Regions from separate parts of the Micromonospora sp. CMU55-4 genome, predicted to be linked through region 2. Evidence: riboswitches for the same ligand, from Rfam matches in the RefSeq annotation. Region 2 holds a riboswitch; the other holds the start of a gene.
The links. A riboswitch is a leader RNA that binds a small molecule or an ion and turns the genes downstream of it on or off. The one in region 2 is predicted to bind thiamine pyrophosphate.

Region 1: linked by a shared signal. The riboswitch ahead of thiE (thiamine phosphate synthase) and the one ahead of HA073_RS29170 (ECF transporter S component) in region 2 are both predicted to bind thiamine pyrophosphate.

Annotation. Positions count from the first base shown of each region.
Region 1 is NZ_JAAOLH010000010.1:134,032-141,606, forward strand. It holds gene HA073_RS18775 (thiamine phosphate synthase) at 1-605, opposite strand, end outside; gene HA073_RS18780 (thiazole synthase) at 668-1,441, opposite strand; gene thiS (sulfur carrier protein ThiS) at 1,447-1,647, opposite strand; gene thiO (glycine oxidase ThiO) at 1,638-2,768, opposite strand; gene thiE (thiamine phosphate synthase) at 2,762-3,388, opposite strand; TPP riboswitch at 3,383-3,494, opposite strand; gene HA073_RS18800 (DUF559 domain-containing protein) at 3,613-4,524, shown strand; gene HA073_RS18805 (aldo/keto reductase) at 5,131-6,093, opposite strand; gene HA073_RS18810 (ABC-F family ATP-binding cassette domain-containing protein) at 6,131-7,575, opposite strand, start outside.
Region 2 is NZ_JAAOLH010000026.1:30,429-38,003, reverse strand. It holds gene HA073_RS29195 (hypothetical protein) at 7-612, shown strand; gene HA073_RS29190 (acyl-CoA dehydrogenase family protein) at 1,009-2,982, opposite strand; gene HA073_RS29185 (DUF6328 family protein) at 3,091-3,594, opposite strand; gene HA073_RS29180 (sugar isomerase domain-containing protein) at 3,686-4,435, opposite strand; gene HA073_RS29175 (alpha/beta fold hydrolase) at 4,432-5,268, opposite strand; TPP riboswitch at 5,345-5,451, shown strand; gene HA073_RS29170 (ECF transporter S component) at 5,527-6,117, shown strand; gene HA073_RS29165 (ABC transporter ATP-binding protein) at 6,235-7,575, shown strand, end outside.

The DNA of each region.
Region 1 (7,575 bases), on a different contig from region 2:
GCCAAGTGGGTGGCCGCCTCCTGGAAGGCTCTGCCCAGCGTGGTGGCGGTTTCTCTCGGGTCGTCCGCGCGCATGATCGCGCCCAGCACGGCTACTCCGGCGGCGCCCGCCTCGACGCATGCGTGGACCTGGTCCGGGTTCTCGATGCCGCCCAGCGCGAGGACGGGCACGGGGCTGACCGCGATCAGCTCGCTCAATCCGCCCGGTCCCAACACAGGGCCGTAGCCGGGTTTTGTCTTTGTCTCGTAGAGCGGGGACAGGGTGGCGTAGTGCTCGGTGGTGAGGCGGGCCAGCTCGGCGGTGTCGTGGCAGGAGCGGCCGACCAGGCCGACGGTGGGCGGCGGGTACGGGCCGGCAGCCGGTAGGTGCACCGCGTCCCCGTCGAGCGGGTCGGGTCCGGCGACGACGAGCGTGCCGCCCGCGTCGGCGAGGATCGCGCGCAGGTCGGCGGCGAGCGCGAGGCGTTCGGGGCGCGGCAGGTCCTTCTCCCGCAGCACCACCCACCGCACTCCCCCACCCACGGCAGCCGCGACCACGTCGACGAGCGCCCCCCGGGCGACCCGCCGATCGGTCAGCAGCACGACCCCGCTCGGCCCGCCCTGGATCTTGGTACGCGGCCGCCCCTCGGGGGGCGCCTCCGTACCAAGATCCGCTACGCGTGAGGCGGTCACAGGTCGGGCCGTCCCTCGTCGGGGGTGGACGGCAGGGCGTGGAAGCGGCGGGTGATGCGGCCGGCGCCGTACGCCAGGCGGCCGGCCTCGACCGCCTGGCGCATCGCCGTGGCCATCGCGACCGGGTCGGCGGCCCGGGTCACGGCGCTGGCGAGCAGCACCGCGTCGCAGCCCAGCTCCATGGCGAGGGCGGCGTCGGAGGCGGTGCCGATGCCCGCGTCGAGCACCACCGGCACGTCGACCGCCTGTCGGATCAGCCGGATGTGGTGCGGGTTGCCGATGCCCAGCCCGGAGCCGATCGGCGACCCGGCCGGCATCACCGCCGCGCAGCCCACGTCGGCCAGCCGCCGCGCGAGCACCGGATCGTCCGACGTGTACGGCAGCACGGTGAACCCGTCCGCGACCAGCTCCTCGGCGGCGCGCAGCAGCTCCACCCCGTCGGGCAGGAGCGTGCGCTCGTCGCCGATCACCTCAAGCTTCACCCAGTCGGTGTCGAACGCCTCCCGGGCCAGGTGCGCCGTCTTCACCGCCTCCACAGCGGTACGGCAGCCGGCCGTGTTCGGCAGCAGCCGTACGCCGCACCGCTCCACCAGGTCGAGCAGGCCACCCGACCCGCCGGGTGTGGTGTCCACCCGGCGCAGCGCCAACGTCACCAGCTCGGTGCCGGAGGCACGGATCGCCGCCTCCAGCACGTGCAGGTTCGCCGCGCCACCGGTGCCCAGGATGAGCCGGGAGCCGAACCCGACCCCGCCGATCTCAAGCGTGGACATCCTGCTCACCCGCCCTGGGTGGCGCTGAGCACCTCGACCCGGTCGCCGTCGCGCAGGACGCTCGCCGACCAGCCGCCGCGCGGCACCACCTCGCCGTTCACCGCCACGGCGAGCCCGCGCTCCCGGTCGGTGACGGTGCGGACCACCTCGGCGACGGTGACGCCCTCGGGCAGCGTCCGGCCGGTGCCGTTGACGATCAGTTCCACGTGCGCTCCTTCCCGAAGCGGTCCGGGGTGAAGGGGGCGAGCGCGGGATCCGGCTCGCCGGTGACGATCAGCTCGGTGACCAGGTCGGCGGTGACCGGAGTGAGCACGATGCCGTGCCGGTGATGTCCGGTCGCGGCGAGCACACCCGGCTGCCCGGGCAGCGGCCCGATGATCGGCGCGTTGTCCGGCGTACCGGGGCGCAGCCCGGCGACTGCCTCCACCAGCTCGTACTCGACGAGTTCCGGCACCAGCTCCGTGGCGGCGTGCAGCAGTGTCAGCACGCCACCGGCGGTGACAGCGGTGTCCGCGCGCTCCTCGACCGTCGCCCCGACCACGACCTCGCCGCTGTCCCGGGGCACCAGGTAGACCGGCTCGCTGTCCGCGTACCCCCGGATCACGTGCCGGAAGCCCGGCGGACCGCCACCCGGCGCGCGCAGCCGCAGCACCTGGCCCTTCACCGGGCGGACCGGCAGGCCGGTCAGCGCCGCCGCGCCGCAGCCGGCCGCGACCACAGTGACCCGCGCGTCCACCTCGGACAGCGCGCCGACGCGCGCCGGGCGCAGCTCCACGCCGGCGCGTTCCGCGGCCGTGCGCAACGCGGCGACCAGCCGCCGCGGGTCGACCTGGTGATCACCGGGGGCCACCGCGCCGCCGCGCACGCGCGGCGCCAACGCCGGCTCGCGGTCGCGCAGCTCCGACGGGCGCAGCGGCGTGATCGGCAGTTCCAGGCCCTGCTGGTACGACCACAGCCGCCTCGCCTCGGCCAGGTCGTCGGCGGTGAGCCCGACGACGAGCGTGCCCTCGGTGCGGTAGCCGATGTCGACGCCGCTCGCCTCGGCCAGCTCGGTCGCGAAGCCGGGCCAGCGGGCGGCGGACTCGACGAGCAGCGCGGTGAGTTCGTGCTCACCGAAGTACGCCTCGGCGACCGGCGACAGCATCCCGGCGGCCACCGACGACGCGCCCGACCCAGGCCGGTCGTCGTGCACCACCACGCGCAGTCCACGCTGCGCGCACCGCCACGCGATCGCCCACCCGACAGGCCCGCCCCCCACCACCGCCACGTCGTTAAGGAAGGGCCCCCTGTTAACGCCTCCGGTAGAGGAAGGGCCCCCTGTTAACACGTCAGGGCCCGCAGCAGCTCGGCGGTGGCGTGCGCGGGATCGGCTGCCCCGCTGAGCGCGCCGACCACCGCCACCCCGTACGCCCCGGCGGCCCGCAGCTCCGGCACGCTCGCGGCGGTCACCCCGCCGATCGCGATCACCGGCGCGGTCACCGCTTCGGCGACCGCGCGTATCCCCTCGGGGCCGATCGGTTCCGGCAGGCCGGACTTGGTGGTGGTGACGTGGCACGGGCCCACGCCCAGGTAGCTCGCGCCCGCGTCCACCGCGGCCCGGGCGGTCACCGGTTCGCGGGCGGTCGCCCCGAGCACCGCGTCCGGGCCGAGCACCCGGCGCGCGGCACGCACCGGCAGGTCGTCCGCGCCGACGTGGCCACCGGCGGCGTCCACCGCGAGCGCCACGTGCAGCCGGTCGTTGACCAGGCACTGTGCTCCGTACGGCCGGCAGGCGTCGACCACCAGCCGGGCCAGCTCGTACGCCTCCCGGTCGGTGGCGTCGTCCTCCACGCGCACCTGCACGACGAGGTCTGCGCCCGCCACGGGCAGTGCGGCACGCAGCACGGCGAGCGGGTCACGCCCCGGCCGGGTGTCGGTGATGAGATGCAGTCGTCCCAGGGACAGCACGGCAACGCTCCTCCCTGCGCCGGCATTACCCGGATCAGGTTCGACGGTCGGGGGCTCCCAGCCCCCCTCTCAGCCCGGTCCGCACCGGGCTCCCGTGGGTCACTTGCGGCCTACCGTACGACGCCTCCCGCCCGTACGGAAGCCCGGGTGAGGTTTTTCCCAGGAACCAGCCGTCCGCCGGATCGGGGCAGCGGGTGACCGTCCCGTCACGACACGCTGCCTGGGTGTCCGTTCCCGCCCGTGTTCCGCGCCGCCTGGAGATCCTGCCGTTCCGGGGCAGCCGTGCCGTCTCCGAAGGGCTACTCACCTGGACGATGCTGCGCGGGCAGACCTGGATCCGCCTGCTGCCGGACGTGTACGTGCACCGGGACGGGTACCGCGCCGACGACCACCGGATGTGGTGCGAGGCGGTGGCGTTGCGCCTGCCGCCGGGTGTCGTGCTGGCAGGGCGCAGCGCCGCGTGGTTGTTCGGCGCGGACGTGCTCCCCCGCGACGCGCCGGTGACAGTACTGTTGCCGACTGCTGCGCGGCTGCGACCGCACCCACGGTTGCGGTTGGTCCGGTCACCGCTGCCGGAGCGGGACCGCACCCTCGTCGGCGGGCTGCCGGTCACCACGCCCCTTCGCACGGCGTTCGACCTGGGCCGGCAGGGCTCACTCGCCGAGGCGTTGGTCGCCGTCGAGGCGCTGCTGCGTCGCCGGGCCGTGAAGCTGCCCGCCCTGCGGGCCTACGCCGCCGCCCGGCCGGGCTGGCCGGGCGCTCCGCTGTTGCGCGAGGTGCTGGCGCTGGCCGAGCCGTTGAGCGAGTCCCCGATGGAGACTCGCCTGCGGCTGCTCCTGCTCGACGCCGGCCTCGGCCCGCTCACCGCCCAACACGAGGTACGCGCCGGTGGACGCTTCGTGGCCCGGGTGGACCTGGCCTGGCCGGCGCTCCGCATCGCGGTCGAGTACGACGGCGACCACCACCGCGAACGGGCTCACTTCCGCCGGGACGTGGCTCGCCTGAACGCGCTGCGCGCGGCCGGGTGGCTCGTGCTCCGCTTCACCGCCGACGACGTGCTACGCCGGCCCGACGCCACAGTGGCCCTGGTACGCCAGGCCTTGGCAGAACGTCGTGCCACCGAGGCGAACCACTGATCCGCGCCCGCCGCCACGAGCCTCACCCCGCTACGCCCCCGGCCCGCCACACGTCACCGCTGACCCCCATTTCGCCACCTACCACCCACCGGGCCACCCACCACCCACCGGGCCCCCGTTACGCCACCTACCACCCACCGGGCCCCCGGCTCGCCGCCCGCCACCCGTTGGGTCCCCGGTTCGCCACCCGTCGAGCCGCCCGAGACACCACGGGCGTCAGAGGCCCGCCCGCAAACACCCATCGCGTTCCACTCGTCGCCAGATCCAGCCCCAAGCGGAACGCCATGGGTGTCTCAAGGCCCTTATGACACCCATGGTGTTCCACTCGTCGTGAGCGCTGCCTGTGGGTGGCACGCCATGGGTGGCTGACGCGTGGGCGAGCCTTGATGGGGCGCAGGCCGCGCGGGCGCGCCCACAACCGAGGGCGCACAGTCCACGTGCGGGCGGAGCCGAACGCGTGGGTGAGCTGAGCGCGCGGGCAGCCCGGTGTGCGCAGGCCCAAACGGGTGAGCACACGCCCCGACGCACGAGCACACGCCCGACGTGCAAACCCGAGCGCGCCAGCACACGCCCGACGTGCAAGCCCGAGCGCGCGGGCGCGGACAGTCAGAGGATGGCGTCCAAGGCGGCCAGGTCCTCGTCGGACGGCTGCCACGTGCCGGCTTCGGCGTTCGCCTTCACCTGGTCGGGAGTGGTGGCGCCGGCGATCACGGACGTCACCGCGGGACGGGCCGCCAGGCCGCCGATGGCCACGTGCAGCATGCTGATGCCGCGCTCGGCCGCGTACGCATCGATCGCCTCGATGACGTCCCAGCGCGCGGCGGCCAGCCGCTCGGCGTACCGGCCGCCGCCGGCCAGCCGGCTACCGGCCGGGGGCGCCTCGCCACGCTTGTACTTGCCGGTGAGCAGCCCGTTGGCCAGCGGGAAGAACGGCAGCATGCCGAGGCCGAACCGCTCGCACGCCGGGATCACCTCGGCCTCCACCCCGCGTTCCACCAGCGAGTAGTGGTTCTGCGCGGAGATGAACCGGGTACGCCCCTGCGACGACGCGGTCCAGTCGGCGTCGGCGATCTGCCAGCCGGCGAAGTTGGAGTTGCCCAGGTAGCGCACCTTGCCGGCGGTCACCAGGTCGTCGAGCGCGGCGAGCGTCTCGTCGATCGGGGTGCCCGGGTCTGGCTCGTGCATCTGGTACAGGTCGATGTGGTCGGTGCCGAGCCGGCGCAGCGACGCCTCGACGGCGCGGGCGATGTAGCGGCGGGCGCCCCGGGCGTCGTGGTCCGGCCCGTTCGCGCCGTGCATGTCCATGCCGAACTTGGTGGCCACCACCACGTCGTCGCGGCGGCCTTTGAGCGCCTGGCCGAGCAGTTCCTCGGAGGCGCCCTGCGGCTCGCCGTAGATGTCGGCGGTGTCGAAGAAGTTGATCCCGGCGTCGAGGGCGGCGTCGACCACCGCCCGGGTGCCGTCGAGGTCGAGTTTGCGGCCGAAGTTGTTGCAGCCGATGCCGACCACTGACACCACGAGCCCGGAGTCGCCCAGCCGGCGATAGGTCATCTCACTCACGAGATCCACCCTATGCCCGCTCCCCGGGGCCCACCCGGGGAGCGGCTCAGGCCACGTCCCAGACCGGCGCCGGCGTCTCCACCACGTCACCGTCGCCCCGGAACAGCACGAACCGGTCGAAGGTACGGGTGAACCACCTGTCGTGGGTGACCGCGACGACAGTTCCCTCGAACGCGGTCAGCCCGGCCTCCAGCGCCTCGGCCGAGGCCAGGTCGAGGTTGTCGGTGGGCTCGTCCAGCAGCAGCAGCGTCGCGCCGGACAGTTCCAGCAGCAGCACCAGGAAGCGGGCCTGCTGACCGCCGGAGAGCGTGCCGAACCGCTGGTCGCCCTGCCCGGCCAGCTCGTACCGGGACAGCGCCGCCATGGCGGCGTGCCGGTCCATGCCGGCCCGGTGCTCGTCGCCGCGCCACAGCACCTCGACCAGCGTCTTCGCCATCAGCTCGGGGCGGTCGTGGGTCTGCGAGAAGTGCCCGGGCCGCACCCGCGCGCCGAGCCGGACCACGCCGCCGTGCGCGACCGGCGCGAGCGCGGCGGCGCCGTCGACCGGGGTGTTGCCGGGCTCCGGGTCGGTGCCGCCGCGGGCCAGCAGGCGCAGGAAGTGCGACTTGCCGGTGCCGTTCGCGCCGAGCACCGCGACCCGGTCGCCGTACCAGAGTTCCAGGTCGAACGGGTACGTCAGGCCGTCCAGCTCCAACTGCTCGGCGATGACCGCGCGCTTGCCGGTCCGCCCGCCGGTCAGGCGCATCCGGATGTCCTGGTCCTTCGGGGGTACGGGCGGCGGCCCGGCCTCCTCGAACTTGCGCAGCCGGGTCTGCGCGGCCTGGTAGCGGGACGCCATCCCGTCGTTGTACGCGGCCTTCTGCTTGTACATCAGCATCAGCTCGCGCAGCTTCTGGTGCTCCTCGTCCCAGCGTTTGCGCAGCTCGTCGAGGCGGGCGTGCCGGGCGACCCGGGCGTCGTGCCAGCTCGCGAAGCCGCCCGGGTGCACCCAGGCGCTGCCGCCCTCCACCGCGACGACCCGGTCGGCGGTCTGGGCCAGCAGTTCCCGGTCGTGTGAGACGTACAGCACGGACTTGACCGACTCGCGCAGCCGCCCCTCCAGCCAGCGTTTGCCGGGTACGTCGAGGAAGTTGTCCGGCTCGTCGAGCAGCAGCACCTCGTCCGGGCCGCGCAGCAACAGTTCCAGCGCGAAGCGTTTCTGCTGGCCGCCGGAGAGCGTGCGCACCGGCCGGTCCCGGGCGCTGTCCCACGGCAGGTCCAGCACGATGGTGGCGACGGTGTCGAAGAGGACCTCCGCGTCGTAACCGCCGGTCTCGCCCCAGGCGGCGAGCGCCTCGGCGTACGCGAGCTGGGCCTTGGCGGCGGCGGAGCTGTACTTGCCGCGGACCTCGGCCGCCCGCATGGCCGCCTCGGTCTCGGCGAGCCGCCGCCCGGCGTCGCGCAGCGCGGGCGGGGCGAGGGAGAGCGCCAGGTCGGCGAGCGTGGACTCGT
Region 2 (7,575 bases):
TCCGGCGTGAAGATTTACGCCGACCGCTTTCCCACCGCCGCCCGCCAGTTCCTCACCGACCTGCTCGTGGTCGCCTGGGTGTACGCGGCGATCCGCTTCGCGCTGTGGCTGCACGACGTGGTCGAGAAGCTCGCCGTACCCGGGCAGAAGCTGGAGGGGGCCGGCGGTGGCCTCGCCGACAACCTGGCCGACGCCGGCGGCAAGGTCGGCCGCGTGCCGCTGGTCGGCGACGAGCTGACCGCGCCGTTCACCCGGGCCGCCGACGCCGCCCGCGCGGTCGCCGAGGCCGGCCGCGACCAGCAGGAACTGGTCGGGCAGCTGGCGCTCGGGTTGACCATCGCGGTGCTGGTGTTTCCGCTCGGCCTGGTGCTGTTCGGCTGGCTGCCGCTGCGGGTGCGCTGGATGCGCCGGGCCGGCGCGGCGAAGGCCCTGGCCGGCGCGCCGGCCGGCCGGGACCTGCTGGCGCTGCGCGCGCTGGCCGGTCAGCCGCTGTCGAAGCTGAACCGGATCGCGCCGGACGTCGCCGAGGCGTGGCGGCGCGGCGACGACGCGACTGTCGACGCGCTCGCCGCGCTGGAGCTGCGCGGGCTGGGGCTGCGCGGCGGCCGCTGACGTCCCGGCTCCCGGCTCCCGGCTGATGCACTTCTCGGCGTTATGCCTCTGAGTCATATTTATGAGAGGCATAACGCCAAAACAGAGTCCTTCCTCTGGCACCACGTGACACCGCGTAACGGGTCGCTGGCCCCGCCTGAGGACCGCCGGTCCGACGGCACGCCGCAGGTCCGGCACCACGGCCACGGGCCCGGGCCACGCCGCGACACCAGCTCGCTCCCCCGGTTCGGGAACGGAGACCGGTGGGGCGCGGCCGAAGTTCCTGCGCGGCCGGGCAGTCGCCGGACTCCACGTGGGCCGACGGACGACGCCGTCCGCAGGCGCAGCACGCCGGAACCCGGCACCGCACCGGCGGACGACGACCGCCGCGCGGGCGCGCCGAGGCGTAGCGGTTGGTCAGCGGGCCGGCGGGATGCGGCGGCGCACGTCCTCGGCGGTGGACGGCCCCGGTTCCCAGCGCGCCACCCACGGCAGGTCGGCGGGCGGCGTGAGGACGCCGTCCTCCAGCGAGGCGTACCGGCCGGCGACGATCCGCTTGGCGGCGGCCACGTCGACCGAGTCGGTGTTCGACCACAGGCCGGTGAACAGCTCGTCGACGCGCAGCCGCGCCTGACGGCAGAACAGGTCAGCCAGCTCGACGTTCTCCGGGTGCGCGTCCCGCTCGGCGTAGGCCCGGACGCAGACCGCGCTCATCGCGAACAGCTCCGCGCCGATGTCCACCACCCGGCCGAGGAACGCCTGCTTACGCTCCATCTTCCCCTGCCACCGGGACATCGCGTAGAACGTCGACCGGGCCAGCTTGCGGGAGGTCCGCTCGACGTGGCGCAGGTGCCCGGCCAGCGGCCCGAACTCCTGGTACGCCCCGGGCGTCTGCCCCTTGCCGACAGCGAGCGTGGGCAGCCACTTGGCGTAGAAGGCGCCGGCCCGCGCGCCCGCCTTCGCCTTGCGGCCCAGCCCGGCGTCCGGGTCGATGATGTCGCCCGCCACCGACAGGTGCGCGTCGACCGCCTCGCGGGCGATAAGCAGGTGCATGATCTCGGTGGAGCCCTCGAAGATCCGGTTGATCCGCAGGTCACGCAGGAGCTGCTCGACGGCGGCGGGCCGTTCGCCCCGGGCGGCGAGCGAGTCGGCCGTCTCGTACCCGCGTCCGCCGCGGATCTGGATCAGCTCGTCGGCGATCCGCCACGCCATCTCGCTGGCGTAGAGCTTGACCAGCGCCGCCTCGATCCGGATGTCGTTGCGGTCGTCGTCGGCGAGCATGCAGGACAGGTCGAGCATGGACTCCATGCCGTACGTGGTGGCGGCGATGAACGACAGTTTCTTCGCCACCGCCTCGTGCTCGGCCACCGGTCGGCCCCACTGGACCCGGTCCGCCGCCCACTCCCGGGCCACGTTCAGCGCCCACTTCCCGGCGCCCACGCACATGGCCGGCAGCGAGAGACGGCCGGTGTTCAACGTGGTCAGCGCGATCTTCAGGCCCTTGCCCTCGCCGCCGATCACGTTCTCGGCCGGCACGAACACGTCGTGGAAGCGGGTGAGGCTGTTCTCCAGGCCGCGCAGCCCGACGAAGGAGTTGCGCCGCTCGACGGTGATGCCGTCGCTGTCGCCCTCCACCACGAACGCGGTGATGCCGCCGCGCCGCCCCTCGCCGGCCGGCACCCGGGCCATCACCACGAGCAGGGTGGCGAGCGTGCCGTTGGTGGCCCAGAGTTTCACCCCGTTGAGCCGGTAGCCGGTGCCGTCCGCCGTCGGCTCGGCGGTGGTGGCGAGCCGGGCCGGGTCGGAGCCGACGTCCGGCTCGGTGAGCAGGAACGCGGAGACCTCACCGGCGGCTAGCCGGGGCAGGAACCGGTCCTTCTGCTCGGGTGTGCCGAACATCTTCAGCGGCTGCGGCACGCCGATCGACTGGTGCGCGGAGAGCAGCGCGCTGACCGCCGGGTTCACCGAGCCGACGAGCATCAGCGCCCGGCAGTAGTGCAGGTTGCTCAGCCCCAGTCCGCCGTACTTCCGGTCGATCTTCATGCCGAACGCGCCCAGCCCGGCCAGTCCGTGGAACACCTCGTCGGGGATGCGCGCGTCCCGCTCGATCGCCTCACCGTCCACCTCGGACCCCAGGTACGCCCGCAGCGAGCCGAGGAACTCGTCGGCACGGGCCACCTCGGCCGGGTCGGGGCGGGGCCACGGGTCGATCAGGTCGAGCCGGAACCGGCCGAGGAACAACTCCTTGCCGAAGCTGGGCCGGTCCCAGGCCGACTCGCGGGCCGCCTCGGCGACCTGGCGGGCCTCCTTCTCGGTGACCTGGCCCGCCTCTCCGGGCAGCGGCCCCGCGCCGTCGGGGGACTCGGGCCGGCTGTTCTGTGTCGTGGTCACGGCTGCCTCCTCGTCGGTCCGGCTGCGTCGACGCGCTCGACGAAAACGACGCTACCCCCGGGTGTTACCCAGGGGTAGCGCCGCGTGCACGTCCGATTTGGCGGACGGTCAGCCGCCGGTGAGCGTCTGCGGGTCGTCGTCCTCGTCGTCGATGTCGTCGTCGCCCCAGTTGCGGCGGCTGAACGGCAGGATCGCCCAGAAGATCAGGAACCAGAGCCCGGTGAGCGCGCTGAGCAGGAACGCGATCGGCCGGTCCAGCACGAAGTCGGAGACCAGCAGGACCGAGCTGACCATCGCGATCAGCATGAAGAACAGGCCGCCGGTGGCCATCCGGTGGGCGAAGCGGACCAGTTCCGGCTTGCGTCCCTGGCGGAACAGCGCCCGGTGGAACGCCACCGGAGAAATGATCATCGCGGCGGAGGCGGCGGCGGTCAGCAGCGCCAGGATGTAGACGTCACGCTGGAACTCGGTGGTCCGGTCGAACCCGGCGCTGAACGGCAGCGTCAGCAGGAAGGCGAACAGGATCTGCACGCCGGTCTGCGCGACGCGCAGCTCCTGCAACAGATCGGCGAAGTTGCGCTGCCAGCGCTGCTTCTCGGATTCCTTCGACACTCGCGGACCTCCCCGGGAGACGGCACGGCCGGCGGGTGAACGCCCACCGGCAGGACCGCCTGTGCCCCGTACGGATGATCACGAAACCGGTTCAGGAACCGCGGCGGATCCGCCCCGCGTACCGTGCCTCCAGCTCGGCGTTGTGCTCGTCGCCGCCGGTGATGTTCGCGGACAGGTAGACCGGCGGACGCTCCCCCGCCGCGACCAGCCGGGCCACCACCTCGGCGACGATCTGCTGGGCCAGCAGCGCCGCGGTGATCGACGAGACCGCGCCCACCGCGCCGCCGCCCGGCAGCGGCAGCGTGGCGTCGCCGTACGGGGCGCCGTTGTCCAGCACCACGTCGGCGAAGTCGGCGAGCTTGCGGCCGGACGGGTGCCGCGACGTCATCCGGGCCGAGTGCTGCGCCGACGTGATCGCCACCAGCCCGTGCCCGCGTTCCTTCACGATGGACGCGAACTCGACCATCGCCCCGTTCACGCCCGAGTTCGAGGCGAGCACGAACACGTCCTGCGGCCGGATCGGCGCCAGCTCGTAGAGGCGGTGCGCCACCGCCGGGTCGCGTTCCAGCTTCGGGCCCAGCACGTCGGCCGGGTCGCCGCCGACCAGCACCAGGTCACGCAACGCGATCCGGTTCGTGGGCACCAGCCCACCGGCCCGACCGGCGATCTCCATGGCCAGCGCCTCGGAGTGCCCGGTGCCGAACGCGTGCACCACGCCGTCGGCGCGCAGCGCCGCCGCGATCAGGTCGGCCGCGTCCGCCACGTTGCGCCGCTGTTCGGCGGCGACCCGGCCGATCGTCTCGGTCACCACCGCCAGGTACGCCTCGGCGCTCACCGTCATGCCTCCTCCGTTCCTGCGCACCGGGCGAGGATCGCCTCGGCCAGCGGGCCGGGCGCCTCGTCCGGGATCCAGTGGCTGACGCCGGGCAGCGTCACGAACCGGTAGTCACCTGTGACGTGCGCGGCGCACGCCTGCGCGGCCGTCCGGCCGATCGCCACGTCCTTGTCGCTCCAGACGAACGTGGTGGGCACCCCGACCGGGGCGACCGCCTTCATGTCCGCCCCGGTCATCGCCCGGTACCAGTTCAGCGCCGCCGTCAACGCCCCCGGCTCGCGCATCGGCTCGGCGTACCGGGCCACCGCGCCGGCGTCGCCCACGCCGCTGAGCAGCTTGCGCAGCGTGGCACCGTTCCACGCCAGCAGCACCCGCTCCGCCGTACCCGGCTTACGGAACAACGCTATGTACGCGGACTTGACCTTCTGCCGCGGGTCGGTGGCGAGCGCGTGCCCCATCGCGGCCGGGTGCGGCACCGACACCGCGGTCAGCGTCCGCACCCGCTCCGGGTGCGCCGCCGCCAGACCCCACGCCACGATCGCGCCCCAGTCGTGGCCGACCACGTGGGCGCGGGTCACCCCGAGGGAGTCCAGCACCGCCGCCGCGTCGGCCACCAGCTCCGGAATCCGGTACGCCCCGACGTCCGCCGGCCGCGCGCCGGGCGAGTAGCCGCGCTGATCGAGCGCGTACGTGCGCAGCCCGGCGGCGTGCAGCGCGGGCGTCACCGCGTCCCACTCGCCGGAGTGCTGCGGGAAGCCGTGCAGCAGCAGGACCGGGTCACCGCCCTCGGGGCCACCGGCGCGTACCTCGAACGTCAGTCCCCGCGCATCCACCAGCATGATCGCCACCATACCGACACTCGCCCTGCTGGGCCGGGGCCCGTGGTCGGTGCTAGCGTCTGCGACGAGACAACTTCACATCCGACAGGGGAGCGCACAGCGCTGAGAGTGCGGGCCGGTGCCCGCAGACCCTCGAACCTGATCTGGGTAATGCCAGCGCAGGGAGTTCGGTCGACCTCCAGCCGCGTCGCCGTCCGGTGACCACCGGGCGCGGCGTGCGTCTTCTCCTGGTTCACCTCGACGAACTGGGAGCCAACCGTGAACCACACCGACAGCAACCGCTGGCGTACCGTCGACATCGTCGTCGCCTCGGTCATCGCCGTCACCTTCGGCGTCGTGTTCCAGCTCTGGAACATCCTCTGGAAGGGCAGCGACGGGCCGTTCGCCTTCTTCGCCCCGCTCCAGTCGGTCATGTACGGCGTCTGGCTCATCCCGGCCGTGCTGAGCGCGCTCATCGTCCGCAAGCCGGGGGCGGCGCTGCTCACCGAGACCGTCGCCTCGGCCGTCTCGGTGCTGCTCGGCTCCCCCTACGGTGCGATGGCGATCCTCCAGGGCGCGGTGCAGGGCCTGGGCGTCGAGGCGGTCTTCGCGGCCACCCGGTACCGCCTCCACCGGCCGCTCACGGCGGCGCTCGCCGGCGCGTGCGGCGGCCTCTTCGCCACGCTGTTCGACGCTCTCTACTGGTACCCCGGCACGAGCTGGACGACGTTCCGGCTGCCCTACATCGCGTTCGGCGTGCTCAGCTGTCTGCTGGTGGCCGGCCTGGGTGCGGTGGCCCTCACCCGCGCGCTGGCGAACACCGGCGTCCTGGACCGCTTCCCCGCCGGCCGCGACCGCGCCCTGGTCTGAGGCTCGCCTCGCCTCGCCCCGCCCCGGTGATCAAGGAGTTTGCGTCCGCCGGGCACGGTTTTCCGGACGCGAACTCCTTGATCACGCAGGCTGGGCCGGGAGAGGGGGTGGTGGGCGGTGAGCGGGGTGGTGCTGCGGGGGTTCGGGTGGCGGCACGGGGGACGGAAACGCTGGGCTCTGCGCGGGGTGGATCTGCGCGTGGAGAGCGGCGAGCGGGTGCTGCTGCTCGGACCCTCCGGCGCCGGTAAGAGCACGCTGCTGGCGGCGCTGGCCGGGCTGCTGCCGGAGGACTCCGGCGAGCAGGAGGGCACCGTCGAGATCGACGGGCTGGACCCGCGCAAGGCCCGCGAGCGCGTCGGCATCGTCTTCCAGGATCCGCAGACCCAGCTCGTCATGGCCCGCTCCGGCGACGACGTGGCGTTCGGGCTGGAGAACCGGGGCGTGCCCGCCGGGGAGATCTGGCCCCGCGTCGACGAGGCGCTGCGCCGGGTCGGCTTCCCGTACGACCGGGACCGGCCGACCGCCGCGCTCAGCGGCGGCGAGCAGCAGCGGCTCGCCCTGGCCGGCACGCTCGCGCTGCGCCCCGGACTGCTGCTGCTCGACGAGCCCACCGCCAACCTCGACCCGGCCGGCGCCGCGCTGATCCGCCGGGCCGTCGCGAACGCGCTCGACCCGGACACCACGATGGTCCTGGTGGAGCACCGGGTCACCGAGGCGCTGCCGCTGGTCGACCGCGTGGTGGTGCTGGAACCGGGCGGCGGGGTGCGCGCCGACGGGCCGCCCGCTGCGGTCTTCGCCGCGCACGGCGACGCGCTGGCCGCCGCCGGGGTCTGGGTGCCCGGCCACGTCACGCCACCCCGGCACGCCACCACGCCGCCCGGCGACGTGCTGCTCACCGCGGAGCGGCTCGGCCTGCCGCCCCGGCTCGACCCCACCGATCTTCGGGTACGCGCCGGCGAGGCGCTCGCCGTCCTCGGCCCCAACGGGGCCGGCAAGTCCACGCTGGCGCTGCTCCTGGGCGGCCTGCTGAAACCCGGCACGGGCGGCGTCACCGCGTCGGCGGAACTGGCCGGGCGGGACGCGCGCACTCCCCCGCACCGCTGGCGGGCGCCCGCGCTGGTACGCCGGATCGGCTCGGTGTTCCAGGACCCGGAACACCAGTTCGTCACCGCCACCGTCCGCGACGAGCTGGCGCTCGGCCCGCGCCGCACCGGGCAGCCCCAGGCAGCGGTCAGCGCCACAGTGGACGCCCTGCTGGAGCGGCTGCGGCTGGACCGGCTGGCCGGCGCCAACCCGTACACCCTCTCGGGTGGCGAGGCGCGGCGGCTGAGCGTGGCGACGGCCCTGGCCACCGCGCCCCGCCTGCTGATCTGCGACGAGCCCACGTTCGGCCAGGACCGGCGCACGTGGCTGGAACTGATCGACCTGCTCGCCGAGCTGCGCGACGCCGGGCACGGC